3 regions of the Pseudomonas sp. PA1(2017) genome follow, and region 2 is predicted to be linked to each of the others. Evidence: riboswitches for the same ligand, from Rfam matches in the RefSeq annotation. Region 2 holds a riboswitch; each other region holds the start of a gene.
What was found. A riboswitch is a leader RNA that binds a small molecule or an ion and turns the genes downstream of it on or off. The one in region 2 is predicted to bind cobalamin.

Region 1: linked by a shared signal. The riboswitch ahead of BVH01_RS11235 (ABC transporter substrate-binding protein) and the one ahead of cobO (cob(I)yrinic acid a,c-diamide adenosyltransferase) in region 2 are both predicted to bind cobalamin.
Region 3: linked by a shared signal. The riboswitch ahead of BVH01_RS03985 (CbtB domain-containing protein) and the one ahead of cobO (cob(I)yrinic acid a,c-diamide adenosyltransferase) in region 2 are both predicted to bind cobalamin.

What each region holds. Positions count from the first base shown of each region.
Region 1 is NZ_MSXU01000009.1:887,638-898,050, reverse strand. Features, by position in the region: gene BVH01_RS11260 (HEAT repeat domain-containing protein) at 1-158, shown strand, start outside; gene BVH01_RS11255 (gamma-butyrobetaine hydroxylase-like domain-containing protein) at 155-448, shown strand; gene ykgO (type B 50S ribosomal protein L36) at 665-820, opposite strand; gene BVH01_RS11245 (type B 50S ribosomal protein L31) at 817-1,077, opposite strand; gene BVH01_RS11240 (TonB-dependent siderophore receptor) at 1,239-3,365, opposite strand; cobalamin riboswitch at 3,525-3,721, shown strand; gene BVH01_RS11235 (ABC transporter substrate-binding protein) at 3,889-4,896, shown strand; gene BVH01_RS11230 (iron ABC transporter permease) at 4,893-5,927, shown strand; gene BVH01_RS11225 (ABC transporter ATP-binding protein) at 5,924-6,691, shown strand; gene BVH01_RS11220 (pseudoazurin) at 6,706-7,134, shown strand; gene BVH01_RS11215 (MFS transporter) at 7,176-8,399, shown strand; gene BVH01_RS11210 (hypothetical protein) at 8,396-8,809, shown strand; gene BVH01_RS11205 (mechanosensitive ion channel family protein) at 8,828-9,964, opposite strand.
Region 2 is NZ_MSXU01000009.1:1,330,558-1,340,970, forward strand. Features, by position in the region: gene BVH01_RS13030 (adenosylcobinamide-GDP ribazoletransferase) at 1-584, opposite strand, end outside; gene cobC (alpha-ribazole phosphatase) at 581-1,147, opposite strand; gene cobT (nicotinate-nucleotide--dimethylbenzimidazole phosphoribosyltransferase) at 1,144-2,199, opposite strand; gene cobU (bifunctional adenosylcobinamide kinase/adenosylcobinamide-phosphate guanylyltransferase) at 2,196-2,717, opposite strand; gene BVH01_RS13050 (cobyric acid synthase) at 2,718-4,202, opposite strand; gene cobD (threonine-phosphate decarboxylase CobD) at 4,199-5,191, opposite strand; gene cbiB (adenosylcobinamide-phosphate synthase CbiB) at 5,184-6,092, opposite strand; gene bluB (5,6-dimethylbenzimidazole synthase) at 6,105-6,755, opposite strand; gene BVH01_RS13070 (cobyrinate a,c-diamide synthase) at 6,752-8,077, opposite strand; gene cobO (cob(I)yrinic acid a,c-diamide adenosyltransferase) at 8,074-8,709, opposite strand; cobalamin riboswitch at 8,838-9,064, opposite strand; gene BVH01_RS13080 (C40 family peptidase) at 9,133-9,660, opposite strand; gene BVH01_RS13085 (C40 family peptidase) at 9,796-10,413, opposite strand, start outside.
Region 3 is NZ_MSXU01000001.1:870,867-881,279, reverse strand. Features, by position in the region: gene cobN (cobaltochelatase subunit CobN) at 1-2,182, opposite strand, end outside; gene cobW (cobalamin biosynthesis protein CobW) at 2,195-3,244, opposite strand; cobalamin riboswitch at 3,340-3,522, opposite strand; cobalamin riboswitch at 3,593-3,795, shown strand; gene BVH01_RS03985 (CbtB domain-containing protein) at 3,890-4,075, shown strand; gene BVH01_RS03980 (CbtA family protein) at 4,086-4,796, shown strand; gene BVH01_RS03975 (cobalamin biosynthesis protein) at 4,793-5,200, shown strand; gene cobM (precorrin-4 C(11)-methyltransferase) at 5,328-6,101, shown strand; gene BVH01_RS03965 (hypothetical protein) at 6,064-6,369, opposite strand; gene BVH01_RS03960 (PAS domain-containing protein) at 6,366-9,098, opposite strand; gene BVH01_RS03955 (prepilin peptidase) at 9,200-9,664, shown strand; gene BVH01_RS03950 (response regulator transcription factor) at 9,834-10,413, shown strand, end outside.

The sequences.
Region 1 (10,413 bases), 440 kb from region 2:
CCATCAGCAACCTGCGCAAGGAATCGGCGCTGGCACTGGGCGAGCTGGGCGATGGCGCCGCGCTGTCAGCCCTGCAAGCCGCCGAGAACGATGCCGACCCGGAAGTGCGCAAGGCCGTGCGGATCGCCATCGGCCAGTTGCGTTCGCTCACCCCATGAACCAGGCGCCCGTCGCAGTACGCAACAGCGCCGCGCAGGGGACGCTAAGCGTCGATTGGGGAGCAGGGCAGGTTCAGGTGCTCGGCCATGGCCGCCTGCGTGCTGCGTGCCCATGCTCGAAATGCCGGGCGGCCTGGTTGGCGCAGCGTATCGATGTGGTGCCGGATGGCATACGCATCACGGCGATCCATGCCCAGGGCTATGGTGTGCAACTGGTGTTCGACGATGGTCACGACCGCGGCATCTATCCCTGGCGTTATTTGCGTGAGCTGGGGGAGGTGGCAGGTTGAGTTGGCCATGCTTGTCGCATGGCCTGGTCGTCGCGGTGCCATCTGCGGGATGACCGAAAATCGCTTCGCGCCGAGGGCGATGCTCCTACTGGCATCGTGTCGAAACGTCGATTTTGCACACGCCTCGATACTGTAGCCGTGCCCTGCGGCGAGTGGTTGTCGCGACGCGGCCTTGGAAAGATGGCTGCAATTGCGCCGCGATGGCGATGCAGCCACTTATCCCTTGTTCTTGCGTTGTGGCTTGGGCCGGCCCTGCACGCACTTGAAGCGCGGTTCGGTCTTGCAGATCACGTAGATGCGGCCGCGACGTTTGACGATCTGGCAGTCGCGATGACGCAACTTGGCCTGTTTAAGCGAGGCGACTACTTTCATGCCTTGGCTCCTGCGAAGCCTGCAAAGCGCTTGTTGAAGCCAGCCACACGGCCTTCGCTGGTGACCTGGCGCTGCTGGCCGGTATAGATGGGATGCGAGGCGCTGGACACGTCCAGGGTGACGTAGGGATAGGTGTTGCCATCGCTGTGCTGGCGAGTCTTGTCGGTGTCGACCGTCGAGCCGATCAGCCAGTAGGCGTCAGCGGCCACGTCGTGGAACAGCACGAGGCGGTAGTCAGGGTGGATACCAGGTTTCATGGGAACTCCGTATTGGTAGGTTATAATGTATCTAAATTGATTTTATCGATTTTGATTCTCATTACAAGCCTGTCTTTGAAATTCTTGAGCCGTCTGTAACGCTGCATAATCAGTGAGATCTGTTCGGTAGGAGCGGTGCGCCTACCGGAGTCAGCCGCTGCTCAGAACGTCACGCCCATACTCACTATCGCCATGCGCGGTGCGCCGGGGTACGTGGGTACGAAGCTGCCGCCGGAGTCGTAGTAGCGCTTGTCGAACAGGTTCTGAACGTTGAGTTGGGTGCGGTAGCGTTGGGCCTGGCCGAAACGGTACGTGAGGTTGGCGTCCCACCGCGTGTAAGCGGGCAGGCTGAAACTGTTGGCGTTGTTGGCCTCGCGTTCACCCACCCGGTTGGCGCCTATGCCGATGCTCAGGCCGGGAAGGGTCGCCAGGTCATAGGTGCTCCACAGGCTGGCATTGCTACGCGGTGCATTGGCCAGACGATTACCTTGCATGCCGCTGTCGGTGTCCTTGCTGATGGTCGTGTCGAGGCGTGTGTAGCTCGCCAGCAGGCGCCAGCGCGGAGTGATCATGAAGGGCAGGTCGATTTCCCAACCCTTGCTGCGTTGCTCGCCAACCTGAATGCTGTAGGTGAAGGTCGGGTCATTGGGGTCCGAGACGAGGCCATCGCGGCGGCGGATGTCAAAAATGGCCAGCGTCGGCGCGAAGCGACCCTCCAGCAGGCTGAGTTTGCTGCCGATCTCGAACTGTTCGCCCGACACCGGTTTGGGTACCTGGCCATCGCGCAGAATGCCGTTGTTCAGCTCGGTACGCATCGACCGCGACCAGCTGGCATAGAGGGAAACTGCATCGACCGGCGTCCAGGTCAGGCCCACGCGCGGCGAGAACGCGTTGAAGCTTTTCTGCGATGCCTCGTCTAAGCCGTACCATTGATCGAAGGTGGAGGCTCTCATTTGGTCGAAACGCCCACCCAGTAGCAGGCGCCAGCGCTCTTCGGCGCCGAAGCTCAGTTCATCCTGGGCATAGAGGGCCCAGGAGTCATTGATGAAGCGGCCCGAACCTGCCGGGCTTAGTGGCCCAGGCGGGCTACCGTAGATCGGGGCATTGAAGTCGATGGAGGAGCTGGCACCTGCAGCGGCATCGTAGTCCCACCAGTCTCGGCTGTACTCGGCGCCCAGCAGGACGCGATGGCCTATTGAGCCGGTCGTCAGGCGGCGACTGATCTCGGCCAGGGCGGTCGCGTCGATCTGTCGGTCCTGATTCCACTGCGGTCGACGGCTGACGGTAGGGGCGCTCGGCGTACCACCGATACCACCGTTGAGGAAACCATAGGCATACCAGTGGCTCGACTGCCGGGCATCAGATGCCTGCAAGGCGGCGTGCAGGTCCCAGTCGTCATCCAGTGCATGATCCAGAGTGACCGAGGCGAGTTTGCTGATGGCACTGACCCGCGTATCGGGTTCTGCGAAATTGCGTGAGCGCGGCGCCTGCAGGTAGAGCGGGTTGTTGCCGAAGCCACGATCCATGTCGGCAACCTTGCGGGCGTACTCGAACTCGATGGTCAGGGTGGTCAGCGGCGCCAGTTTCCAACCGAGCACAGGTGAAATGAACTGGCTCGAGTTGTCGACAAAATCGCGGAAGCTGCCGTTGTCCTGCCAGGCGCTGGTCAGGCGATAGTCGAGGTCGTCAGTGAGCGCGCCGGTGCTGTCCAGGGTGCTGCGATAGAAGTCATACCGCCCGGCACTCACATCGATTCGAGTGCGCTGCTCGGCCTGGGGCTTGCGGGTGACCAGATTGACGACGCCGCCGGGTTCGAAGCGGCCATACAGCGCGGAGGCTGGACCTTTGAGTACTTCTATCTGCTCGATATTGGCCAGCTCGTCGAGGGCGGCGAAGCTACTGCGACGGATGCCGTTCTTCAAGTTGCTTTCAGTGGCGAAGCCGCGCAGTCGAAAACGATCATTCATGCCACCCCAGCCCACCTGATTGGTAACGCCGGGCACAGTACGGATGGCTTCGCCGAAGGTGGTGACGCCACGATCCTCGATCAGCTCGCGGGTTACCGTCTGGATCGAAAAAGGTGTTTCCTTGACTGACGTGTCGCTCTTGTTAGCCGTGGGCGCGATGGTCGATCGATAAGCTTGTTCCCGTGTGCCGAGGATTTCGGTCCGTTCCAGCTCCAACGGTTCCGTGCGGCGTGTCTGTGCGTCGGCCATGGGAGCCAGCAGGGCGATGAAACCGGTGAAAACATAGTGCGTGGGGCGGCAGGATATGTCGGTGAACCGCATTGTGAGAGGATCCTAATATGATGGACGTGCCTTGTGAATTGTTATAACGTAACAATTGTATTGGCAAGATATTTGAGTGCGCCAGCAAGTTCAGGCCCGAGCGTGCTCGCCATGGCCTGAACAAACTGTGGCAAAGCACTGCAGGCGCATCACTTAATCGTTTAAGATGCCGCCGCCGGTTTCCGCGAGGAATTAATAGGGAATCCGTCGCCGCTTCTGGTGGCCAAACGGAACTGCCCCCGCAACTGTAGGTACCGAGCAGCGCTGCATTCGTGTCACTGGAATCGCTTCCGGGAAGGCCGCCGCGTTGCATCGACGTACCAGTCAGGAGACCTGCCGGCATGGGTCTGATCCGCTTCTGGCGGGCAGGCGCCAGTAATCGAACCGCCGGCGGGGTGTCCGGGAGGGGGCATCCGTGATCACTTCCCGCAAGGGACAGGTGCGGCCATGGCCGCGCAGCGTGATGTGTTCTCCAGCCTACGCACTGCCGTTATGCGTATTTGTTGATTAGGAGATCACCCGCATGTTCGTATCACGCCTCGCCGTCATCGGCGCTGCTCTGACGCTGTCCTCCATGGCTCATGCCGCCGGCCCGACCCAATACCCGCTCACCCTGGAAAACTGCGGCCAGTCGCTGACGTTCGCGAAAAGCCCCGGCAACGCCGTGACCATCGGCCAGGCGGGTACCGAAATCCTTTATTCCCTGGGCCTGGGCGAACGCCTGGCCGGTACCTCGCTGTGGTTCAGCCACGTGCTGCCCGAGTTCGAGGCGCAGAATGCCAAGGTGCCGCGCCTGGCCGACAACGACCCAAGCTTCGAATCGGTGATCAACAAGCGCCCGGGCCTGGTGGCGGTGCAGTTCGAGTGGATGGTGGGCGAGCAGGGCGTGGTGGGTACGCGCAAGCAGTTTCACGACCTGAACATCCCCACCTACATCATGCCGACCGACTGCGAAGGCAAGGACAACCTGGTCGGCGCCGACGGTACCCGCCTGCAGCCGTTCCAGATCGACAGCCTGTACAAGAGCATCAACCAGTTGGCGCAGATCTTCGACGTGCAGGACAAGGGCGACGCCCTGGTCGCCGACCTGCAGAAGCGCCTGGCCGCGGCGGTGGCCGGTGCCGAGCAGCGCCAGGCCAAGGACATTTCCGCGCTGTTCTGGTTCTCCAGCCCGGACATGGATCTGGACCCGTACGTGGCCGGCCAGAAGGGCGTGGCCGACTACATGATGAAGTCCTTGGGGCTGCGCAACGTGGTCGAGTCCAGCGAGGAGTGGCCGAGCGTCGGCTGGGAAACCCTGGCCAAGGCCAACCCCACGGTGCTGGTGCTGGCGCGTATGGACCGTCGTCGCTTTCCCGCCGACGATGTGGAAAAGAAGCTCGAATTCCTGCGCAACGACCCGGTCGCCAAGCACATGGATGCCGTCAAGAACGGGCGTATCGTGATCATCGACGCCGATGGCATGCAGGCCTCGCTGCGTATGATCACAGGCATCGAAACCCTCGCCAAGGCCGTTGACGAATTCCAATGATTGCACGCAGTTCTCGCCTGTTCCTGCTGACCATCGCCTGCCTGCTGCTCCTGGGTGTGGCGGTGATCGCCGGAGTCGCCCTGGGCGAAACCCGCATTGCGCCCTCGGTGGTGTTTCAGGTGCTGGCCAACAAACTGTTCGCGGCGGGCTTCGTGCTCGACCCGATCGATGAAGGCATCGTCTGGAATTACCGCCTGACCCGCGCCCTGGTCGCTGCCAGCTGCGGGGCCGGGTTGGCGGTGTCCGGCGTGGTGCTGCAAGCGCTGCTGCGCAACCCGCTGGCCGACCCCTATCTATTGGGAATCTCTGCGGGCGCTTCCACCGGCGCGGTCTCCGTGGCTTTGCTCGGCTTGGGCGCCGGCATGCTGTCGTTGTCCATGGGCGCCTTTCTCGGCGCGGTCGCCGCGTTCGCCCTGGTCGCGCTGCTGGCCCGGGCGGCGGGCGGTGGTGCGATCAGCGGCAGTGCGCAGATCATTCTTGCCGGTATTGCCGGCTCCCAGTTATTCAACGCACTGACCTCGTTTCTGATCACCAAGTCGGCCAGCGCCGAGCAGGCTCGCGGCATCATGTTCTGGCTGCTCGGCAACCTGAGCGGAGTCGACTGGCAAGATGTGCTGCTGGCTGTACCGATGGCCCTGGCCGGGGTCTTGCTGGTCGCCTGGCACACGCGAGCGCTGGATGCCTTCACCTTTGGTGCCGAGTCGGCGGCTTCGCTGGGCGTGCCGGTGCGTCGTGTGCAGGCCACCTTGATCGCCTGTACCGCACTGGTTACCGCGGTGATGGTGTCGATCGTCGGCTCCATCGGCTTCGTCGGCCTGGTGATTCCCCACGCTGCGCGGTTGCTGGTGGGCGCGCGGCATGGCCGGCTGGTGCCGGTTTCGGCGCTGATCGGCGCGGTGTTCCTGATCGCCGCCGATGTGCTGTCGCGCACGGCGATCAAGGGCCAGGTGCTGCCCATTGGGGTGGTCACCGCGCTGGTCGGTGCACCGGCATTCGCGGTGATTCTGGTGCGCGGGAGGCGGGTACGATGAGCACCGTGTTGCAATGCAGCGACCTTGGCTGGTCGGTGAAGGGCCGGGCGATCGTGGCCGGCGTCGATCTGCAGATTCGCCAGGGCGAAACCCTGGGGCTGATCGGGCCCAACGGTTCGGGCAAATCGACCCTGCTCAAGCTGCTTTCCGGCATTCGTGCGCCAGGCAGTGGCCAGGTGCAGTTGCATGGCAAGCCATTGACGAGCCTGAGCCGCCGCGACGTGGCCCGGCAACTGGCTTTCGTCGAGCAGCAGGCCGATACCAGTGATGCGGTGACGGTGCGCGATGCCGTCGAACTGGGACGTACGCCGTGGTTGTCGGCGCTGCAGCCCTGGTCCGTCAGTGACGAGCGCATCGTCATGCAGGCCCTGGCCGACGTGGACATGGCCCACATGCGCGAGCATGCCTGGAGCACTCTGTCCGGGGGCGAGCGCCAGCGCGTACACATCGCCCGGGCGCTGGCCCAGCAGCCGCAAATCCTGCTGCTCGACGAGCCGACCAACCATCTGGACATCCAGCACCAACTGTCGATTCTCAACCTGGTGCGGGCGCTGCCGGTCACCACGCTGATCGCCCTGCATGACCTCAACCAGGCGCTGGAATGCGACCGCCTCGGGGTCATGGAACGTGGCCGGCTGGTGGCACTGGGCGAGCCCGATGAGGTGCTGACCAGCGAACGCCTGCGCGACACCTTCGGCGTGCGCGCTCGCTACCTGACCGACCCGGAAGACGGCGCCCGGGTCCTGCGCTTTCATCCTGCCTGACACGGACGGTTCCCATGCCCATTCGTTACGCAATCGCCTTGCTGGCGACCCTGTTCTGCACCGCGGCCCTGGCCGAGGTGCACGAAGTGAAAATGCTCAACCGTGGCGCTAGCGGGGCCATGGTCTACGAGCCGGATTACCTGGCCATCGCGCCAGGTGACACGGTGAAGTTCATCGCCACCCAGCCGAGCCACAATGCCGCGAGCCTGCCAGGTTTCTTGCCCGATGGCGCCGAACCGTTCAAGGGCAGGATCAACGAAGAAGTCGAAGTGAAATTCGACGTGCCGGGCTTCTATGGCATCCAGTGCATTCCGCACCTGGCCATGGGCATGGTGATGCTGATTCAGGTCGGCGAAACCCCGCTCAGCGACGTGCAGATTCCCGCATCCCTGCCTGCGCGTGCCAAACAGCGTTTCGAGCAGATCGTCGAGCGGGCGAATTAGGCATACTGAGGGCCATTTCCTGCGATGAGTGTCGTGCCCTGATGCGCCGTGTCCTCACCACCCTGACGTCACTTTCGCCTGCGGCGCGTGTGCTGATCCTCAATGGGCTGAGCTTCAACTTCGGCTTCTACATGTTGATGCCGTACCTGGCCGGGCATCTGAGCGAGAATCTCGGCCTGGCCGGCTGGGCCGTGGGTCTGGTGCTCGGCATCCGTGTGTTCAGCCAGCAGGGTTTGTTCCTGCTCGGCGGCCTGCTGGGAGATCGCATCGGCTACCGCCGCGCCATTCTGATCGGCTGCGGGGTGCGCTGCGTTGGCTTTGCGGTATTCGGGTTTTCCGAGAGCCTCACGGTGCTGCTGCTGGCCGCCTGCCTGAGCGGCTTCGCCGGCGCACTGTTCACGCCCTGCGCCCAGGCCTACCTGGCGGACGAATGCCAGGACGCCCAGCTGCGCAAGCAGGCGTTCGCCCTGCACAACATGGCGAGCACCGCCGGCATGCTGCTTGGCCCGTTGGCCGGCCTGCTGTTCATCAGCGTCGACTTCTCGGTGACCGGTAGCGTATCGGCGGCACTGTTCCTGGTGATGACGCTGGTGCAATGGCGCTTCCTGCCGCTCAAGGATCTGGTCTCGGGCGAGGAGCCGGTAACCATGCTGCGCCAGTGCCTGGACATGCTCCAGCAATGGCCGTTCCTGCGCTTCGCCTTGTTGGCGGCTGCCTATCCTTTGCTGTTTCATCCGCTTTACCTGGCGGTGCCGGCCTACAGCCACGCCTATGGCGGTGGCCAGGAGTGGATCACCCAGGTGTTCGTGATCACCGCACTGGTCGGCGTGCTGCTGCAGATGCCGGTCAGCACCCTGCGCCAGCGCTGGATGAGCGAAGGGCAGAGCATGGGCATGGGTTTGGCGCTGATGGCAGCCAGCTACGGCCTGTTGGCCGAGCCGCTGGTCAGCCTGTTCGGCGCCCAGTTGGCGGTGCAGGTGATGGCCGTGGTGTTCAGCCTTGGTAGCCTGCTGGTGCTGCCGCTGCTGTCGGCCCACGTGCCCCATTACGCCAGGCGTGGTCAGCTGGCCGCCTATTACGGGTTCTTCGCCGGGGTAGGCGGTTTGGTCGCGCTGGTCAGTAACGTGCTGATCGGCCGCTTCCTGCCGGCCGATCAGGCGCCGCCGCAACTCTTGTGGTGGGCATTGTGTGCCATCGGTGTGGGCGCCGGAATCGGGCTCACCCGGCATATGGCTCGTTTGAGCGAACCCGAGGTGCGTACATGATTTCGCTACGACGGCTTCGCGCCACGCCTGGCATTGCCTCAGCGATCAGCTTGCTGTTCGTAGCGCTGGCTTTGCCGGCTCAAGCGGCGTTCACGTTGCCGGGTGACGCCATGCGCTGCACCCGCAGCGCGACGCTGCTCAACTGTACGGACCGTTTCGGCAACCACTACGGCATCGCTCAGCAGGGCAATGACACCTTGATGCGCGGCTATGACGTGATCAGCGGCCTGAGCTGGTCGCAGACCAGCACCACCTATGGTCGGCTGCAACTGTTCACCGGCGTGAGTGCGGACGGGCAGGTGTGGTTCGGTTCCAGTCGGCGAATCGGCTGGAACGTGGTGAGCCGGCTGTCCAGCTCCAAGGGGGAGCGCGACCGAGTCAACTGCAATCGCTTGAGCGGTTGCCGCTGACTCGTCGCGTGAGCACGGTCAGCTGAAGCGCGGCAGGCGCTGCCCATGATCGTCCGCTTCAGGCTCGGCCTGCTGAGGCAAACCCGCAACCTTCAGCGTCGGCATGCGCTCGCCGACCAGGCGCAAGTCGCGGCGCGGCAGGGCGAAGCGCACATCCAGCTCGCGTAGTGCATCGAGCAGTTGCAGGTTGATCTCCTGCTGGATGTCCATGTACTGGTTGTAGTCCGAGCTCTGCACGATATACACCACTTCGAATGTCAGCTGGCTCTCGTCGAAACCCAGGAAATGGGCGCGGTCGAACTTGGTTTTCGGCGTGGCGCGAATGATCTCGCCGACCCGCTCCGAAACCTGGCGCACCTTGTCGCTCGGCGTGTCGTAGCTGATACCGAACTTGAATACGATGCGCCGGGTGTCCATGCGCTTGTAGTTGTGCACGATCTGGCGCAGCAGGTCGGCGTTGGCGCAGACCACCTGCTCGCCACTGAGGCTGCGGATTCGTGTGGTTTTCAGACCGATATGCTCGATGCTGCCGGCCACCTCGCCGAACACCACGAAATCGCCGATCTCGAAGGGCTTGTCGACACCGATCGACAACGAGGCGAACACATCGCCCAGCACCGTCTGCACCGCCAATGCCACGGCGATACCGCCGACCCCGAGGCTGGCCACCAGTGCGGTGATGTCCACGCCCAGGTTGGCGAGGATCGACAGCAGCATCACCGACCAGACGACGATCAGCACCATGATGCTGATGATGGTGGTCATCACCGGGTTGTAGCCGCTGCCGCCGTGCTTGCCGACCACCAGGCTGCGCGACCACAGGCGCACGCCGGTATCCACCCAGAGGGCGATCTGCAGAGCCAGCGCCACGAACCAGGTATGGCTGAGCGCGGCCTGCCAGCTTCCGGGCAAATCCGGCAGGCGCAGCGCCAGCAGCAGGGAAAAGGCCAGCAGCAGCAAGCGGCTGGTACGGCCGATGACCACGGCGAGAAAATGCGGCCAGTTGCCGTCCTGGCCCTTGGACCAGGCGGTGAGGCGCTTGTGCAGGATGCCGACCACTGCGCGCAGGATCGTGTAGATCACCGCCGTTGCGACCAGCACGATGGCCACGCCGATCCACAGGTCGCGGTCGAGCCAGATGTTCCACTGTTCCATAGGTAAATCTCCCGAGAAAGCCAATACAGTTTTCTGTAGGCCTCAGGACGAAGAAGTTCAGGTCAATGGCCCGTCGGGGGTAGGGCGAGGGAGTCGTTTGCATGCGGCAGGCTGTCGCATGCCGGCATGTCAGTTGCCAATAGCTGAGCTATGGTGGATGGGTGATCTGAAGGCTTGTGCTCAGATGTTGCAGCGCACCGCCGGGCAGTGATCACAGGCCTCTGTCGCCGCAACCGATGCGGCGTGGGTAACCCTGATGCGGGCACTACGCCTGTCCGCCTGGAGAGTGACGTGACCTTCTATAGCCTTGATCTGCTGCTGATTCTTTTCCTGGTTACATTGTTGTTCACGGCCTTGCCGATCATCCTGATGCGCAGCCTATAGGGTCTGTTGACGTTTCAGCACTACCGCGCCGGAGCCAGTTTTAGCGCGAGGCAAGGCACGAGGTG
Region 2 (10,413 bases):
ACCCAGAAACCGCCGAGCAGCAGGCCAAGCAACGCGGTCATAGCCAGCACGACCGTGGCGCTGGAGCGCGGCAGATGAGTCTTCAGTGCATCGCCGAGCCCACCGGGCCGCACGTAGGCCGTGCAGAGAAACAGTGCCAGAAGCGCCCCTCGCCCCAGCACCGGCGCCAGCAGCAATACGAGGTGATCACCCTGTTCGAGCAGCGCCAGCAAGGCGGTGAACTTGAGCAGCAGCAGCAATGCCAGCACCACTACGGCGATCGGGCCGCTACGCGGATCCTTCATGATCGCCAGGGTACGCTCGCGATCACCGAAACCGCCCATCCAGGCATCGGCGCTGTCGGCCAGGCCATCGAGGTGCAAGGCACCGGTCAGGCCCACCCACAGAGTCAGCAACAAGGCCGCCTGCAATGGCACCGGCGCACCGTCGAGAAGATGAGCGGAAACGATCAAAAACCCACCGATCACCACGCCTACCACTGGGTAGAACAGCAGCGAACGGCCCATCTGCTGCGGCGTGGGCATGCCCGCCAGGCGCACCGGCAAACGGGTGAGAAATTGCAGGGCGATCCACAATGGCGTCATGGTAGCTCCCGCAACCCGTGCCCATCGAACTGCAGGTGCACGCGCTGGCCGTGGGCCACGCTGACCTGCAGCAGTTGCTCGCGCGGTAAGCCCCGCGCCCTGGCCAGCAACAGGCGCATCACGCCGCCATGGGTGACCACCAGCAGTTGTCGTTCACGATACTCGGGGTGTAATCGTTGCAGCGCATCCAATACCCGCGTTTCAAAAGCCGGCAGTGACTCGCCGCCCGGTGGCGTGAACGCATAGGGATCGGCCCAGAAGCGGCCAAGATCATCCGCATCGGTTTCCATCAGTTGCGCGGCCGTGCGCCCTTCCCATTCACCGAAATGCAGTTCCTGCAGACCCGGCTCCAATTGCAGCGGCAAGCCGCGGGCAGCCGCCAGCTCTTCGGCAAAACGCGCACAGCGCTGCAGCGGCGAGCTGACCAGCGCATCCCAGTGCTCATCAGCCTGCACGGCCGCGCGCAACTGCGCCCAGCCTGCCTCGGTCAGGGCATCGTCGAGGCTGCCACGCAGGCCGCCACCCTGCTCGGTTTCGCCGTGGCGCAGCAGATGCAGGATCAAGCCGGGCGATCCGCAACCGCTGCTTCGGCGAAGGTGGCCATGCCGTTATGCAGCGCACAGGCCAGGCGCAGCATCGGCACCACCAGCGCCGCCCCGCTGCCCTCGCCCAAGCGCAGCCCCAGGCTGACGATCGGCGTGGCCTGCAGCGCGGCGAGCAGGCGCTGATGTCCGGGCTCGGCGCTCTGGTGGGAGAACAGCAGCCAGTCGCGGCAGGCCGGGTTCAGGCGCACTGCCAGCAAGGCCGCGACGCTGCAGATGAAACCATCGACCAGCGCCACCACGCCCTGCTGGGCGCAGGCCAGGTAGGCGCCGGTCAGCGCGGCGATCTCGAAGCCGCCGAGGCGCCGCAGGGCCTCGATGGGCTGATCGGCGGCGCCCTGGTGCAGCTTCAGGGCCGTTTCGATCACCTGCGCCTTGTGGGCAACGCCGGCCGCCGCCAGGCCGGTGCCCGGCCCTACCAGCTCGCCGACCGGGCAATCGAGCAGCAGGCAGGCCAGCGCTGTGGCGGCGGTGGTATTGCCGATGCCCATTTCGCCGCCGATGAACAGCTCATGGCGCTGTTCGGCAGCCCGACTCACGCTGTCGCGCCCGGCCTGCATGGCGATCAACGCCTGAGCCGGGGTCATCGCCGCCTCGCGCATCAGGTTGGCGGTACCCGCGCCGACTTGCAGATGACGCACGCCCGGCAACGGTTCGAGCGGCTCGGCAGTGCCCAGATCGGTCACTTCCAGGGCAGCGCCCAACTGACGGGCCAACACGCTGATCGCCGCGCCGCCGGCAACGAAGTTGCGCAGCATCTGCCCGGTCACCGCCTGCGGATAGGCAGAGACGCCCTCGGCCACCACGCCGTGGTCGCCGGCAAAAATGGCGATCCACACCTTGTCGATCAGCGGCCGCTCACGGCCCTGTAGCGCCGCCAGGTGCACCGCCAGGCGCTCCAGCTCACCAAGCGAGCCGGCCGGTTTGGTCAGTTGGGCCTGGCGAGCCGCGGCCTTGTCGCGCGCCACCGGGTCCAGCGGCTGCGTGGGGTTGAGCCACCAGTCGAGGGTCATAACGGGTCTCCCTTGAGAATCATCGGCAAGCCGGCCACGGTAAACACCACGCGCTCGCAGCGCTCGGCAACGGCCTGGTGCAGCAAACCGGCGGCATCCACGTAACGGCGGGTCAGCTCGCCCATCGGCACCACGCCGAGGCCGGTTTCGTTGCTGACCAGAATCACCCGACCGGGTAAGGCTTGCAGGCCCGCCAGCAGTGCGTCGCACTCGCAGCTCAGGCGTGCTTCGTCCTCCAGCATCAGCAGGTTGGTCAGCCAAAGGGTCAGGCAGTCGACCAGCAGGCAACGCCCTGGCGAAGCCTGTTCTTCGAGCACTCGCGCCAGCGCCAAAGGCTCCTCGACCAGCCCCCACTCGACCGGGCGGCGGTCACGGTGCGAACGGATGCGGCTGTTCATCTCGCCGTCGAGCGGCTGGCTGGTGGCAACATAGACGACCTCCAGCCCGGACTCGGCGGCCAGGCGCTCTGCCAGGCGGCTCTTGCCCGAGCGGGCGCCACCCAGAATCAGCTCACGCATCTAGCACGCCTCCTCGTCCAGACCGCAGAGCGCACGCAAGGCGGCTTTATCCAGATGGTTTTCGACCAGATCGGCGAGGCGCTCGATGTCGCGCTCGCGCAGCGCGTGGTAATCCACGGTCTGCACGTCACGCAGCCCGGCCCAACGCAGCAATGCGCTGCACGCCGCCGAGGACTCGAACAGCCCATGCAAATAGGTGCCCATGACCTGGCCATCTTCGCTCGAAGCGCCGTCGCTGCGGCCATCGTCGAGCCTCACGGCGGCGCGCTGCAGGCCGGCGCCGGACGTCACCCCGGCATGGATTTCGTAGCCGCTGATGGCGGCATCGTTCAGGCACAGCCGGCCACTGACGTTGCGCAGCTGTTTGTGCGGTTCCAGCACGGTATCGATCTGCAGCAGGCCGAAACCGTCGCTTCCACCCGCCGGCCCTTCCAGCCCTTGCGGGTCCTCGACCCGGCGCCCGAGCATCTGCAAGCCGCCACAAATGCCCAGCAACTTGCCGTCGTAGCGCAGGTGCCGGTCGATGGCCGCCGCCCAGCCGCCGCTGCGCAGGAAGGCGAGGTCGGCGCGTACGCTCTTGGAACCGGGCAGGATGATCAGGTCGGCCGGCGGAATGGCTTCGCCGGGGCCGACGAAGGTCAGCTCCACCTGTGGGTGCAGGCGCAGCGGATCGAAATCGGTGTGGTTGCTGATCCGCGGCAGCACCGGTACCACTACCTTGAGCACCTGATCGGCCTTGCTCACCTGACGCCGGTCGATGGCGTCCTCGGCCTCCAGATGGAAATCCATCAGGTACGGCAACACGCCCAACACCGGTTTGCCGGTGCGCTGCTCGAGCCAGTCCAGCCCCGGTTTGAGCAAGGCGATATCACCGCGAAACCGGTTGATCACGAAGCCCTTGAGGCGCGCCTGCTCACTCGGCGAAAGCAGCTCCAGCGTGCCGACCAGATGCGCGAAGACGCCGCCCTTGTCGATATCGGCGATCAGGATCACCGGGCAGTCGACCGCTTCGGCGAAGCCCATGTTGGCGATATCGTTGGCGCGCAGGTTGATCTCGGCCGGCGAGCCGGCGCCCTCGACCATCACCACCTGGTGGTTCGCCCGCAGGCGAGCGTGAGACGCCAGCACCGCTTCACGGGCGACGCGCTTGTAGTCGTGATAGGCCACGGCATTCATGTTGCCGACGGCCTGGCCATGGATGATCACCTGGGCGCCGGTGTCGCTGTTGGGCTTGAGCAGCACCGGGTTCATGTCGGTGTGCGCCGGCAGGCCACAGGCCTGGGCCTGCACCGCCTGGGCCCGACCGATCTCGCCACCGTCGGCGGTCACCGCGCTGTTGAGCGCCATGTTCTGCGGTTTGAACGGCGCCACGCTGATGCCCTGGCGCTGCAACCAGCGGCACAGAGCGGTCACCAGGGTGCTCTTGCCCGCATCCGAGGTGGTGCCCTGCACCATCAGGGTGGCGCCGGCTTGCAGATGACTCATCGTGCCTCCTCGGCAAAGACCTTTAGCGCCGCGGCCAGGCGCTGCCAACCGGCTTCATCGGGCGGCAGGCCGAAACGAATGCTGGCCGGGCGCTCGAACAGGCGAGTGAAGATGCCATTGCAGGCGAGGAATTCATGCAGCAGCGCAGCGTGCTCGCTGGCGATCCACTGGAACAGCGCACAGCCACCGGTGGGCGCCAGACCATGCTCACGCAGCAGGCTGGCCAGGCGCTGGCCATCATTACTCAGGCGCTGGCGCTGGGCTTGCTGAGCAGCCTTGTCTTCGAGCATCCGGGTCGCCAGCCAGCGGGTCGGGCCGCTGATCGTCCAGGGCCCGAGCATTTCTTCCAGCTCATCGAGCAGCGTGCGCTCGGCCAGCACGAAGCCCAGCCGGGCACCGGCCATGCCGAAGAACTTGCCGAACGAGCGCAGCACGATCAGCCCTGACAATTGCGCATGGACCGCCAGGCTTTGCTCCGGGATGCAGTCGACAAAGGCTTCGTCGACGATCAGCCAGCCGCCCCGCTCGGCCAGACGCGCATGCCAGGCATACAGCTGCTCGGGGGAAAACCGCCGCCCGGTAGGGTTGTTGGGGTTGACCAGCAAGAGCACGTCGATCCGTTCCAGGGCGCGATTGACGCCGGCCTCGCTGATCTCCAGCACCCGATGCCCTTCACGCTGCCAGGCCGCCGCGTGCTCGGCGTAGGCCGGCGAGACGATGCCGACCCGTGCCTCGCGGCGCAGCCGCGGCAGGCACTGGATCGCCGCCTGGGAGCCGGCCACTGGCAGCAGGTCGGCAGCGCCGTAATAGGCGCAGGCGGCGGCTTCCAGACCGTCGTCCTGCTCCGGCAGGCGGTTCCAGGCTTGCGCGGGAATTTCCGGAAGCGGCAGGCCGTATGGCGCCACGCCGGTCGAAAGGTCCAGCCAGTCGCCCAGCGCAATACCATAGCGAAGCGCCGCCTTGCGCAACCGCCCGCCGTGCTCAAGCAATGCACACCTCCACGATCAGCATCAGCAGCAACCAGAGCAGCACGCCGCCCCACACCAGGTTCATCGCCCGCTCGATATCCCGCGCCCGTGGCGGCGGGCCTTCGCCCAGCTCGGGGCGCTGGTGCAGCTCACCGTGATAGACCGCCGCGCCGCCGAGGCTGACGCCCAGCGCACCCGCTCCCGCTGCCATCACCGGCCCGGCGTTGGGGCTGTCCCATCGTGGTGCCTGGCGCTGCCAGCAACGCATCGCCAGGGCGCTGTGACCCAGTACGGCATAGGTCAGCGCCACCAGCCGGGCCGGCACGTAATTGAGCAGATCATCGATCTTCGCGGCGGCCCAGCCGAAGCGCTCGAAGCGCTCGTTGCGGTAGCCCCACATGGCGTCCAGGGTGTTGCTCAGGCGGTACAGCACCACACCCGGCGCCCCGGCGACGAGAAACCAGAACAGCGCGGCGAACACCGCATCGCTGCCGTTCTCCAGCACCGACTCGGTACCCGCACGGGCCACGCCAGTGGCGTCCAGGTCCTCGGTACGTCGGCTGACCATGTAGCCCACTCGCTGGCGCGCCACCGGCAGATCACCCAGGCGCAGCGCCTGGGCCACCGGCTGGGCATGCTGATCGAGGCTGCGCAGCCCCAGGGCGGCGTAGAGGACGACGATCTGCACCAGCCAGCCGATCCACGGCAGTTGCACCAGCAGCACGGTAAGCAGCGTCAACGGCAGCACCGCCAGGCACCAGGCGCTCACGCCATGGCTGCGCCAGCCACCACCGGATGGGTTGAAGCGCTGCTCCAGGCGGTTGGCCAGCTTGCCGAAACCCACCAGCGGGTGCCAGCGCTTCGGCTCGCCGAGGGCGGCATCCATAGCCACGCCCGCGACAGCGCTGAGGATCAGGCTCATGGACGGTTCTCGTTATTCATGCTGATCCCAACGATCCTCGAACAGCAGTTCGTGCAGCGGCCGCACTTGCGCCCAACCTTCCTGGGCCAGCATCGGCGCCGGGTAAAAGGCCTGCACCGGCCCCAGGCAGAGCACCGCGACCGGCTTGCTGCCCGGCGGCATGCCCAGCAGCTCGGCCAGGGCGACGGGGTCGAACAGCGACACCCAGCCCATGCCCAGGCCTTCGGCACGGGCCGCCAGCCATAGGTTCTGGATCGCGCAGGAAAGCGACGCCATGTCCATTTCCGGCAAGGTGCGCCGGCCGAACACGTGGGCCTCGCGGCCTTCCATCAAGGCCGCCACCAGCACTTCGGCGCAGTCGCGAACGCCCTCGACCTTCAGCCGCATGAATTCGTCGGAGCGCTCGCCCAGTGCCTCGGCGGTCAGCTGGCGCTCGCGCTCGACCAACTGATAGATGGCTTCACGCAGCGCCGGCCGGGTGATGCGGATGAAACGCCACGGCTGCATCAAGCCAACGCTGGGCGCCTGGTGCGCCGCTTCAAGCAGGCGGGCGAGCAACTCGGGCGCGACCTCGCCACCACTGAAATGGCGCATGTCACGGCGCTCGGCAATGGCGCGGTAGACCGCGGCGCGCTCCTCGGCGCTGAAGGCGTGCGCGGTCATGGACGAAACAACGCCGCAGCGGCTGGCGGATTGGAAGGCAGGTAGAAATGAATATAGGACGCGGTCAGGCGCTCGAGTCGGAACACCGCCTCGCTGACCGGCTTGTCGTTCGGGCAGTCCCCGCGGGCCAGCGGCTGCAGCGCAGAGTCCAGGCACGAGTGGTGATAACTGTGCCCGCGCAGCACGCCCTCGGGCAGTTCGACACTCTGCAGGGCCAGGGCAACCAGACGCTTCTGCATCTGCGCAGTGCCAGGCAGCAGACCGGCCAGCTCGGCGCGCTCGCCAGCGACATCGCTCAGCGACTCGAGCAGATACAGCATGCCGCCGCACTCGGCGAGCAGCGGCTTGCCGGCCTGCTGATGGGCCTTGATGGCGTCGATCATCGGCCGATTGGCGGCCAGCGCCTGCAGATGCAACTCCGGGTAGCCGCCCGGCAGGTAAAGGCTGTCCACGTCGGGCAGCGCCTCGTCGGTCAGCGGGCTGAAGAACGTCAGCGTCGCGCCCATCTGCTCGAGCAGGTCGAGATTGGCCTGGTAGATGAACGCGAAGGAAGCATCAAAAGCCACACCGATGCGTACGCCAGCGAGCAGCGGCGCTACCGATTCGGTCGAGGGCGCGGCGAAGGTCACCGGCGGCGGCAGCGTGATCGTCGCCGTCTGCTCCAGAGCATCGGCCGCGGTATCCAGGCGCGTATCGAGGTCGACGAGTTCGCCAGCCTGCACCAGGCCGAGGTGCCGGCTGGGCAGTTCGATGGCCGCACGGCGTGGCAACGAGCCATACCAGCGGATCGAAGCCGGCAGGCTGTCACGGATCAGGTCGTTATGGCGACCCGGATTGACGCGGTTGCCGAGCACGCCGGAGAACGGCAGGTCAGGCTGGTAGCTGGCCAGGCCGACGGCCAGGGCGCCGAAGGTCTGGGCCATGGCCGAGCCATCGATCACCCCGAGCACCGGCACACCGAAACGGCGCGCCAAGTCAGCTGCCGACGGCGAACCGTCGAACAAGCCCATTACCCCTTCGATCAGAATCAGATCGGCCTCGCCAGCGGCTTCCCAGAGCAGGCGGCGGCTCTCGGCTTCGCCGACCATCCACAGGTCCAGCTGATAGACCGGGTTGCCGCTGGCGCGGGAAAGAATCATCGGGTCGAGAAAGTCCGGCCCACACTTGAACACCCGTACCCGCTTGCCTCGTCGGGTGTGCAGGCGCGCCAGGGCAGCAGTGACGGTGGTCTTGCCCTGCCCCGAGGCGGGCGCGGCGATCACCAGGGCCGGGCACTGCCGTGGCGCCCCAGGCTCGGCGGAAAGCGCATCTGTCGTGCTCAAAATTCCACGCCCTTCTGCGCCTTCACACCGGCCTTGAAGGCATGCTTGACCAGAGTCATTTCGGTCACCGTATCGGCCGCTTCGAGCAGGGCTGGCGGTGCGCCACGACCGGTCACCACGACGTGCTGCAGCTCCGGGCGCGATTCGATATCGCGCAGCACCACGTCCACATCCAGGTAGCCGTGCTTGAGGGCGATGTTCAGTTCGTCCAGCACCACCAGGGCGATCTGCGGATCGTTCAGCAACTGCCTGGCAACATCCCAGGCCAAGCGTGCCTTCTCGACATCGCGCTGGCGATCCTGGGTATCCCAGGTGTAGCCCTCGCCCATCACGTGGTAGCTGACTTCATCGGGAAAGCGCCGGAAGAAGTGCTCTTCGCCGGTGGCCATGCCGCCCTTGATGAACTGCACGACGCCGACTTTCAGGCCATGGCCGAGCGCACGGGCAACCATACCGAAGGCCGAACTGCTCTTGCCCTTGCCGTTGCCGCTGTGCACCAGCAGCAAGCCGTATTCTTCCTGGGCCTGGGCGATCTTTTCGTCCATCAGCGCTTTCTTGCGCGCCATGCGGGCGTTATGGCGCGCGTCGCGCTCGGCCGATTCGCGGCTGGGGGATGGGGTCGATTCGCTCATGGGATCTCCTCGGCGCCAGCAAGCTCGCGCGGTTCGAGCACGTATCGGTGCCCGACGATAAAAACGATCACGCAGGAGCAGGCAGGGGCTGGCCCTAGGGCCGCGCACCGGCCGCGCCCACCGCGCAACCTAAGGAAAAAGCGACAGGCCGGTCTCCGGGCTCACGAGTGCCGCGTTCACAGAACACGACGAACCACGCCGCCTTCCCGCATCGAAGATACAGTGGCCAGAAGCATGGTTGGGCTCGTTTACCGTTGCGGGGGCAGCGTCGGCATTGCTCGCTTGGCGGCAGCGCACCGACTTCCCAGTTTCACCCCTGGCCGAGACCAGGGACACCTGAAGCAGGTCGCAAAGGGTAAGGACTGACGGCATAAGCGTCAATCGGAGAGTCAGCCATGTAGCGCTGCTCTGGGCGACGGCAGCTCAGGGATGGCTGGCAAGCTCCACCGGAAAAACGCGCTTGGCTTCGATATAGGTGCGCTGCCAGTAACTGTTGCCGAGGCTGTCCAGGCGGACGGTGCCGCCCGATGACGGCGCATGCACGAAGCGCCCCTCACCGACGTAAATGCCGGCATGGCTGACCTGCCTACCACCGCTGGTAGCGAAGAACACCAGGTCACCACTGCGCAGGGAATCGCGGCCGATGGTCGGCGCGCGCATGCTGATCAGCTCGCGGGTCGAGCGTGGCAGGCTGATGCCGGCGGCATCACGGTACACGTAGCCGATCAGGCCGCTGCAATCAAAACCGCTGTCCGGCGTGTTGCCGCCGTAGCGATAAGGGGTACCCACCAGACCGAGCGCACGAAACAGCACATCATCCGCGCCACCCTGATAGGCACCGGGAGCAGGCATGACGACGACAGGTTTCGGAGCAGGTACGGGCGCCCGGCTGGAACAAGCACTGAGCAGTGCCGCGAGCAAGAGGAAGGCGATGCGGATGGTGGCAGTCATGGACGGACGATCCTGGAGCCTGAATGCGCCCTACTCTGCCGCGTTCACAACTGCAGTGCAAGCTTTAGCTTTACGCTGCAGTCACTTGAAAACATTAAAATTGTTGCCCGACCGACTCGATCAGGCAACGATTTATCAGTGCTGGGAGGCCAGATGCTCGGTCGGCGCCAGCGCCAGAACGCGCTTGGCTTCGATGAACGTACGCTTCCAGTAGCCATCATCCAGGCTGTCGATGCGCACGCCACCGCTGCGGCTGCTGGAGGAATGGATGAACTGATCGTCACCCAGGTAGATGCCTGCATGGCTGACGCGGCCACGGCCGGCGGTGCTGAAGAACACCAGATCACCCGGCTCGAGCGCCTTGCGTTCGACCAACGGAGCATCGATGTTGATCATGTCGCGGGTCGAGCGCGGCAGTTCCATGCCCAGCTCCTCGCGGAACAGGTAACCGATGAAGCCACTGCAGTCGAACCCGGTCTTCACCGAGTTGCCACCGAAACGGTAGCGAGTGCCGATCAGGGAGATGCCCTTTTCCAGCACGCTGTCGGCCAACTGCGGCAGCTCATAGGGTGCGTGATCGGCGAATTCGGCAGCGGCGTCGTCTGCACCGGCATCGGCCTGATCGAGAGCGGGCGCTACTACGACTGGCCTGGCAGGCAAGGAAGCCTGGGCCGACGGCGCATCAATCTGGGATTGTGGAGCATGGTTAGCGCACGCGGCGAGAACCATTGTGAGTGCGAGAGGCACGAGGGG
Region 3 (10,413 bases), on a different contig from region 2:
GCAGCAGGCTGGCATTACCGCCCTGCCCGTCGCCACGTGGGATGCGCAGCAGCGCCAGCAGCGTGTCGCGGCGCAACGTGCCGGCTGGCGACTCGCCGAATACATGCAGGCCGTCACGAATCTGCGATTCCTTGAGGTCGCACAGGTAGGCGTCGAGCTGCGGCAACCAGCTGGCAGGGTCGTCATTGAGCTGCAGGCCCAGTTCACGATCGAGGCTGGCCTCGCGCACCTTCTGCAGAATCTCGCCACGCAGCTCGCTGGCGCGGCGCAGGTCGAGCTGGCTCGCGTCGTAATACTCGTCGGCCAGGCGCTCCAGATCGCGCAGCGGACCGTAGCTTTCGGCGCGGGTCAGCGGCGGCATCAGGTGGTCGATGATCACCGCCTGGGTGCGGCGCTTGGCCTGGGCGCCTTCGCCGGGGTCGTTGACGATGAACGGGTAGATGTTCGGCAGCGCGCCGAGAATCGCCGTTGGCCAGCAGCTTTCGGAAAGCCCAACGCTCTTGCCCGGCAGCCACTCCAGGTTGCCGTGCTTGCCGACGTGGATCACCGCGTTGGCCGCGTATACGTGGCGCATCCAGAAATAGAAGGCCAGGTAGCCGTGTGGCGGCACCAGGTCAGGGTCGTGGTAGACCGCCGCGGCATCGACCTGATAACCCCGTGCCGGCTGGATGCCGACGAAGGTCAGGCCAAAGCGCAGGCCGGCGATCATCAGCCGCCCCTCACGGAACATCGGGTCGCTTTCCGGCGAGCCCCAGCGCTCCAGTACCGCCTGGCGATTGGCCTCGGGCAGGGCCGCGAAGCAGCGCTGGTAGTCGTCCAGCGCCAGGCTCTGGGCGCAAGGCCGCAGGTCGAGATTGTCGAGGTCGTTGGTCACGCCGCCGAGCAGTTGGTGGATCAGCGCTGTGCCGCTGTCCGGTAGGCCCTCGACCGGATAGCCCTGGCTTTTCAAGGCTCGCAGGATATTCAGCGCCGCTGCCGGCGTATCCAGGCCGACCCCGTTGCCGATGCGGCCGTCGCGGGTCGGGTAGTTGGCGAGCACCAGGGCAACGCGCTTATCCACAGCCGGCAGTCGCTGCAGGTCGGCCTGACGACGCGCCAGTTCGGCGACGAAATCCATGCCGGGCAGGTGCGCGCGGTAACAGACCACGTCGCTCTGGCTACGCTCGCTGCGCCAGGCCAGGCCCTTGAAGCTGATCGGCCGGGTGATCAGCCGGCCATCCAGCTCCGGCAGCGCGATATGCATGGCCAGGTCGCGAGGGCCAAGGCCCTGGGCGTTGCCTTGCCACTGCTCTTCGCTGTCCAGGGCGCAAAGCGCCTGCAGCACCGGCACGTCGTGGCGGAACGGCCGTGCCTGGGGCGACTCCGGGTTGGACTGGGCGAAACCGGTGGTGTTGATGATCACGCTGGTGCCCGCTTCGTCGAGCCAATCCTCGACCTGCGCCAGGCAGGCTGCCTCCTTGAGGCTGGCCACCGCAATGGGTAAAGGGTTGAGGCCCTGAGCCTGCAGGCGCTGGCAGAAGGAGTCGACGAAGGCGGTATTGGCCGCCTGCACATGGGTGCGATAGAACAGCAAGGCGGCAACCGGTGCGTCCGCTTGCCAGTCGCCGCGCCAGTCCTGCAGCGAGGCGTTGCCGATACGCGGGTGATAGAGGCCGACCCGCGGCAGCGCCTGCGGCGGCTGCCAACCGTAGTCACGGCCCAGGTAATGATCGGCGATGCACTGGAAGAACTGCCGCGCGTTATCCACACCACCCTGACGCAGGTACTGCCAGAGCCGCTCGGCATCCTCGGCGGCCACGTTGCCCAACCCGGTCAGCTCGGGATCGGGGCTGTCGTCGCCAGGCACCAGAATCAGCGTCTTGCCCTGCCCCGCCAGTTCCACCAGGCGCTGAATGCCGTAGCGCCAGTAGCTGACGCCGCCGTGCACGGAAATCAGGATGACCTTGGCGTGCCTGAGCACCTGCTCGACGTAGAAATCCACCGAGGCGTTGTTGCTCAGCTGCGCCGGGCTGGCCAAGCGCAGGCTGGGGTAATCCTCGGGCAGGTGCCGGGCAACCTCGGCCAACAGCGACAGGTGCGAATCACCGGTGCACAGCACCACCAGCTCGGCGGGCGTCTGGCCGAGGTCGGCGATGCTGTCGGCCGGCAGCGACTGGCCGGGCTGGGTACGCAGCAGGTGCATGACGGGCGCCGGTTACGCCAGCGCCGCGTTCAGCTCGGCGGCGATGGCGGTGTGATCCAGCGCCTGGCCGATCACGATCAGGCGGGTCACCCGTGCTTCGTCAGGCTTCCATGCACGGTCGAAATATTTGTCGAACCGCTGGCCGACGCCTTGCAGCAGCAGGCGCATGGGTTTGTTCGGCACGGCAACGAAGCCTTTCACGCGCAGAATGCCGTGTTTGCCGACCACATCCTTCAGCGCAGCGAGTAGTCGCGCCTCGTCCGCTTCCGGTAGTTCCACGTGGAACGAGTCGAATTCGTCGTGATCGTGATCGTCGTCTTCATCGTCGTGGTGAGTGCGGCGGCCCTCGATATGCAGCTCGGTCTCGCTGTTCAGGCCCAGCAACACATTGAGTGGCAGCGAGCCGCCATGAGCCTCGACCACCTTCACCGCCGGCGGCAGCTCCTCGGCCACTTCGGCGCGCACGGCGGCCAACGCGTCGGCATCGAGCAGGTCGGCCTTGTTGAGGATCACCAGGTCGGCGCTGGCCAGTTGGTCGGCGAACAGCTCGTGCAGCGGCGACTCATGGTCGAGATTAGGGTCGAGCTTGCGTTGGGCATCGACCTGATCCGGGAAGGCGGCGAAGGTGCCAGCTGCGACGGCCGGACTGTCGACCACGGTGATCACCGCATCGACGGTGCAGGCGTTGCGGATTTCCGGCCAGTTGAAGGCCTGCACCAGTGGCTTGGGCAGGGCCAGGCCGCTGGTTTCGATGAGGATATGGTCGAGGTCGCCGCGACGCTCCACCAGCTCGCGCATCACCGGAAAGAACTCTTCCTGCACGGTGCAGCACAGGCAGCCGTTGGCCAGTTCGAACACCCGGCCATTGGCCTCTTCCTCGGTGCAGCCGATGGAGCACTGCTTGAGGATTTCGCCGTCGATACCCAGCTCGCCGAATTCGTTGACGATCACCGCGATGCGCCGGCCCTCGGCATTTTCCAGCATGTGGCGCAGCAAGGTGGTCTTACCGGCACCGAGAAAACCGGTGACGATGGTGACGGGAAGTTTGGCGAGCGTTTTCATGGAAGCCCCTGGCGTCTGGAGAAACGGCGAGCGGGCAATAGGATGGCAGGCGCGGGCAAACCCATGCCGAGCATCACCGGATCACCCCGCCCGGTTGTCGAAAGCGTTATCGAGGCAGGTCTCCTGGCTGGCAGGTCATGGCGCGCGGCCGGCCTTCCCGGTTGCCCAGTGGCGATTGGCGACGCACTCGCTGCTTACAGTTGCGGGGGCAGCCACGGCGGTCCGTGTTCCCTCTTAGCTGCTTGATGACAAGCAGCACCTCGAAAACGCAAGGCTACGCAGAGCCCGCCGTACGGTCAATTGCCAGAAGACCTGCAACATATTGACGCACTTGCCGCTTCGTGGTGTTCTTGCCCGGTTGTTTCAGGTGTCTCACGTCGACGTGCGTGAGGTGAAACGGGAAGCCGGTTCGAGTCCGGCGCTGCCCCCGCAACGGTAAGCGAATGCCAGGATCGTTTTGGCCACTGTGCGCATGCATGGGAAGGCCGATCCCCATCGCCGCAAGGTGATCATCGCGAGCCCGGAGACCGGCCTGGATCGTCTGTTTGGCAACCCGCGGTGGGCGGGCACGCGCCGATCGCTGCCTGCCTGTGCGGGCTGTCTCGCCGTGTCCTGCTGTGCCGTTTACCCCTGAGGTCTACGATCATGTCCAGCAGCGTCATTTCCACCTCCAGCGTTTCCACATTGCCCCTCTCACAGCGCATCCTGCTTGCTGTCGGGAGCTGCGTGCTGGGCGCCGTGCTGATTTTCTTCGCCGGCTTCTCCCACGTCGAAGCCCTGCACAACGCCGCCCACGACACCCGGCACAGCGCCGCGTTTCCGTGCCACTGAGGGATTGCTGATGATCAAGCGTATCGCCCAGACCGCCGGCTTCGCCGGCCTGCTCGCCGCCATCGTGCTGACCTTGCTGCAGAGCCTGTGGGTCACCCCGCTGATCCTTCAGGCGGAAACGTTCGAGGTCGCGGAGCCTGCCGCCATCGAGCACAGCCATGACGCCACCGCTGCCCACGACCATGGCGCGAGCGGCCACAGCCACGACGGCGAAGCCTGGGCGCCGGAAGACGGCTGGCAGCGGCTGTTATCCACAGGCCTGAGCAATCTGGTCGTCGCCGTCGGCTTCGCGCTGATGCTCGCCGGCCTGTTCACCCTGCGCGCCCCGGAAAAAACCTCGCAGGGCCTGCTCTGGGGGCTGGCCGGATTCGCCACCTTCGTCCTGGCGCCCGCCAGCGGCTTGCCGCCAGAGCTGCCGGGCACTGCCGCAGCGGAACTGTTGCTGCGCCAGTACTGGTGGATCGGCGCGGCTGCTTCGACCGCTGCGGGCCTGGCGCTGCTGGCGTTCGGCGGCAACTGGATGCTGCGCATTCTCGGTGCGGCGATTCTCGCCTTGCCCCACCTGCTCGGCGCGCCGCAGCCCGACGTGCATGAAAGCCTGGCGCCCGAGGCGCTGGAGCATCAGTTCATTCTCGCCTCGCTGCTGACCAACGCTGCGTTCTGGGCAGCGCTGGGCCTGGCTGCCGCTTGGTTCCACGGCCGTGGGCGCCGGCAGCAGTGAGTGAGCGGCCTGCTCTCGTCGCCGGCCTGGGTTGCCGGCGCGAGTGCTCGCTCGAAGAGTTGCTGAGCCTGCTCGACAACACGCTGGCTGAGCATGGCTCGAGCACTGCCGAGCTGACAGCCCTGGCCAGCAGCGACCACAAGGCTGACGAGCCAGGCTTGCAGCAACTGGCTGCCCAGCTGAACCTGCCGATCCACTTCCTGCCCGCCGAGGTGCTGGCGGGTTACCATGGGCGCCTGACCGAGACCTCGGCGCAGGCGCTGCAGGCTACCGGCACGCCAAGCGTTGCCGAAGCCAGCGCTCTGGCCCTGGCCGAACAGCTGAGTGACCGAACCGCTCGTCTGTGGATAACCAAGCGCAAGAGCGCCAACGCAACACTGGCCGTTGCCCGCAACGATCCGTAGGGTGGATCGGGACGCGTAGTCCACGCTTTCTCTATCCACGGGAAGGCGATCCCCCACCTGGCGACCGCATAAGCCGAACACCACGGTGGAAGAGAAAAGCGTCTTTCACCCTATACCCAGGAATCCCATGACCGTCTATTTCATCGGCGCCGGCCCCGGCGACCCCGAGCTGATCACCGTCAAGGGCCAGCGCCTGATTCATAGCTGCCCGGTAATCCTCTACGCCGGCTCGCTGGTGCCCGAAGCAGTGCTGGCCGGCCACCGCGCCCACCAGGTGGTGAATACCGCCGAGCTGCATCTCGATGAAATCATCGCCCTGCTACAGGCGGCCCATGCACGTGGCGAAGACGTGGCGCGGGTGCATTCGGGCGATCCGTCGCTGTACGGCGCCATCGGCGAACAGATTCGTCACCTGCGTGCGCTGGGCATCCCCTTCGAGATCGTCCCCGGCGTGACCGCCACGGCCGCCTGCGCCGCGCTGCTGGAAAGCGAGCTGACGCTGCCCGCGGTGTCGCAGACGGTGATCCTTACCCGCTACGCCAGCAAGTCGCCGATGCCGGCGGGCGAGCAGTTGCATGATCTCGCCCGCCACGGCGCGACCATGGCCATCCACCTGGGCGTGCAGCACCTGCCAGAGATCGTCGCCGAGTTGCTGCCGCATTACGGCGCCAGTTGCCCGATCGCGGTGGTGCATCGCGCCAGCTGGCCGGACCAGGATTGGGCGGTCGGCACCCTGGCGGATATCGAGGCCAAGGTCAGCGCCAAGGGCTTCCGGCGCACCGCGCTGATTCTCGTCGGCCGGGTGCTGGGTGCGCAAGACTTCGCCGATTCGGCGCTCTACAACGAAGGCCACCGCCATCTGTTCAGGACAAGCGCTGCAGACGATACAGGCTCTCGCTGACCTTGCCGCGGTTGTCGGCAATAACCATCTGCGCGCTGTAGCGGGCGAGGCGTCCATTGAGATCGCTGGCGTACAGCTGCTTGAGAAAGGCCGAGTAATCGACAGCGCTGGGTTCGCCGAACAGCCAGACATGCAGCGCCGGCAGGCGGAAACTCCAGTGTCCCTCATCGCAGTCGAAACCGGACTCGCGCAGCCGGGCGATCACCTGCTGGTCGCCATGCAGCACCGCTTCGCAGCTGCGATACAGGGTGTCGAGCCAGGCACTCATCCGCCTGCAACCTCTGGCAATTCGATACGGAAACAGGCCCCGCCCTGCTGATTGCTCACGCTCAACTTGCCACCCATCTGATTGACCAACCCATAGCTGACCGACAGACCGAGGCCAGTGCCCTTGCCCACCGGTTTGGTGGTGAAGAACGGGTCGAACACCCGGTCCAGCAGCAGCGGGTCGATCCCGCCGGCGTTGTCCTGAACCTGCACGATCACCTTGCCGTCCTCGCACTCACTGCGCAGCAGGATACTGGGCTCGAGTTCCGGGTGCTTGTCCCGCGCGCTTAGCAACGCGTCCTTGGCGTTGACCAGCAGGTTGATGATGACCTGTTCGAGCTGATCGGCATGCCCACGCACCTGGGGCGTGCCGCACAGCTGCAGGGTCAGGTCGATGTCGCGTACCAGTTCGCCTTCGCGGATCAGCGTCAGGGCGCCTTCGATGGCTTCGTCCGGGCTGAACAGATCGTCCTCGACCTCGGAGCGTCGCCCGAAGATGCGCATATGGTTGATGATCTTCGCCGCGCGGGTGATCTGCTGCTCGATACGGCCGAGCTTGTTCTTCAGGTACTCGGGGTTGGCCGAGCCGTTCTCCACGCCCTTGAGAGTGTTGGTGAGGGCAATGCGCATGACGTTGAGCGGCTGGTTGATCTCGTGAGCCAGCCCCGTGGCCATTTCGCCGAGCACCGCCATCTTGGCGCTCTGGTTGAGCATCTGCCGGGCCTTCTGCAGCTCGGTATCGTCGCGACCGACGGCCTGCACCTCGATCAGCTTTCCGTGCTCGTCGAACACCCCGCGCTCGGACAGCACCCACCAGATGTGCTCGCGGCCAGGCAGGTCCATGCGCACCAGCGCCGTACCAACTGGCTCATTGGGGGTCAGCTGGCGATGGCGCTCGCGAAACTGGGTCAGTTCCTGGGCCGAAAGATAAGTGGCCAGGCTGGTACCGGGCAGGTTTTCCTGGCGAATGCCCAGATATTGGGCCAGCGGCCGATTGGCGTAGACCAGGGTAAGGTCGGGGCGATAGCGACAGATGATCGCCGGCGAATCCTCGACCAGGATACGGTAGCGCTCCTCGCTCTCGCGCACCCGCTCGGCGGCCTGGGCAGCGTCGGTTACGTCCAGGCACAGGCCGACCGCTTCAATGGGGATGCCGCGCTCGTCGCGAAGCAGCTTGGCCTCATCCTGCAGCCAGTGGTAGCGACCATCACGGTCGATCAGCCGGTAGCGGCAGCTGGCCACGCCCTGGCTGAGCAGCGTGCGGGTGTGAGCGAAGTAGATGTCGCGATCATCGGGGTGGATGAAATCGGCCACGCTGCGCTGCACGAAGTCATCCAGCGTCCAGCCCAGCAGCGCGCTGCAACTGTCGCTGCAGAACACCGGCACGAAAACGCCTTCGTCGTAGCGGTTCACGTAGATCACCGCCGGCGCACTGGCGACCAGGCTCTTCAGGCGCGTGGTAGCGGCGTCGGCCTCGACCTCCTTGAGCTTCATGTCGTTGATGTCCAGCACGGCGCCGACAATGCGCCGCTGGCCGTTGGCATTGAGGATGCGTGTGTGGATGCGAAACCAGCACAGCGTATCGTCGGCATCGCGCAGGCGCACCACCTGCTCGAATGCCCGGCCGCTCAGTTCGGCGTCGCCCAGGCGGATGCGGAATTCGTCGCGATCGGCCGGGTTGAGCAGCTCCAGCCAGTCGGCCAGGGTGACCGCCTCATCCTCGCTGAAACCGAAACGCTGAGTCAGGCAGGGCGCCAGCAGGAAGGCACCGCTGCGCGGTACGTACTCCCACCAGCCGGTGCCCAGCAGGCTCTGCAGAATATCCACTCGCTCGCCGTGCACCTTGCGATTCTGCTCATCGAGACGTTGCAGCAGCGGCGCGGCGACATGGGCGAACAGATCCAGCCAGTCACGGGTATTGAGCTCGGGCATGCTCTGGTGGGCGACGTACGGCGAGCACAGCAGCCAAGCGCGGATGCCCTGGTGGTCGGCGTACGGCACCAGCCACACCGAATCCGCAGCGTGCCATTCGGCGACTCCGGCATCACCGCGCAGCCACTGCACCGGCTGGTCGCCGGCATAGTGCTGCAACTCCCGCGGCAGGTGCTGGCCATCGTCCCAGAACACCGGCGTCAGGGCATCGCGGTAATGGCCGACGACCTGCCAGCCGCCGCGCAGGGTATCCGGTAGCGCCAGGGCCACACAGGCCATACGCAGGGCCTGGGCCATGGCACCCAGCCAGTCGTGAATATGCCGCGCAAGTTCCACCCGCTCGGTGCCGCGCACGGTCTGCGCCACGGCGCTGATCTGCGAGAACACCTGCAGGCGCTGTTCGCAGGCATGCAACCTGGCCAGAAAATCACCGACTTCGAAGGCTTGTAGTGACCAGCCCTGTATTTCCGCCTTGAGCCAGCCACGGGTGTGAAGGATGCCGCCATCACGGGTCACGAACGACAGATCGAGCATCTGCTGCACGAAGGCCGCCAGGTCGGTGACCAGATAGCGGCTCTGCCCATGCAGCAACTGCTCCAGCGGCACTACCTGGGAAATCGCGATCGGCAGGCGATCGGACAGACTGCCAGAAACCTCGAACACGCGCCCCAGTGCGTCGATGGACAGATTCAGACAAGGGCTGTTGGCCGATACGGGAGGCGGCGGCGAGACGATGCCTGTCTCATGCGGCGTCTGGGGGTCTTCGCCGCGTTTGAACCAATCCTTGAACACTTGCATTGTCCGGCCCACCTACCATGATTAGCGCCGCGGACGGATGAAACTCCGCCAACATGAATCGGGCTGCCAAGCCCTTCTTTCCCTGGATACCCGTTGTCGCCATGTCCTACTTCCTACTGCTCGGCTGGCTGGCCGCCTGCGCCTGGCAAGATGCCCAGTACCGCCGGATCAGCAACCTGCCGACCCTGGGCGCCCTTGCCGCCGCCCTGCTCCACCTGCTGGCCGTTGGCAGTAGCCTTACCGGCGCCTCCGTTCAGGGCGCCGCACTGGCGATGGGCATAGCGTGTCTGCTGTCGCTGCCCGGTTACCTGACTCGCCAGATGGGCGCTGCCGACGTGAAGATGCTGCTCGCTCTGGGCGCCGCCAGCGACAGCAGCCATGTGTTGTTCAGCGTGATCGGCGCGGCCCTGGTGCAAGTCGCCTGGTTGATGCTGCTGCGCGCCAAGCCAGGCATCGCTGCGGCACTTCCCGAGAAATGGGTATTCCTCAGAGCGGCCACCGCGCAGAAGGCGCCCTACGCACCCTTTCTATTTGCAGGCTTCGCACTGACAGGTATCTGGTTATAGTGCGCAGCGAATAATCAAATGAGGATAACCAAGGGCTACACGTTCTCCTATAACACTAAAGTGATAACTCAACTTTTGCGAAGCCTGTACAACCGATCACTTTTGACACTAAGTTGGCCGCTGACTACGCTGCAAGTTGGTACCTTTACCCAATAGGCAGATGCCTCGCATGGAACGCATTAACACCTTGCGAATAATGATCGTCGATGACGAACCCATCATTGTCGAGGAACTCGCCGAGTTTCTCGACCAGCTGGGTTACGACGTGACCTCGTGCCACAACACCTACGATGCGCTACAAGCCTTTCAGGAGGATGAGCGCATCGCCATCGTTCTCAGCGATATGCACATGCCAGGGCTGACCGGCGTGCAGCTGGTGGGCGAGCTGGCCAGGCTGGCGCGCCCCGGGCGCCTGTATGAAACGGCCATTTTCACCGGCAGCACCGACAAGCAAGACGTCATCCTCGCCTTGCGCGCCGGGGTGAGTGACTATTACCAGAAGCCGGTGGACCTGCAGGAGCTGCAGGCGGGGGTGAAACGCCTCCATGAGCGAGTCGAGCAGAAAATCAAGGAACAGCAGATTCGCCAACAGATCCAGGACCTCGCCGCTTCGCTGCATGAAATGCACAGCGAGCTGATCCCGACCATACCGATCAAGAACGTCGCGCAGATGAGCGCAACGGCCGACACCATTCCCGAACCGTTCGACAAACTGTCACGTCGACAACTGGCCGTCGCGCAACTTATCG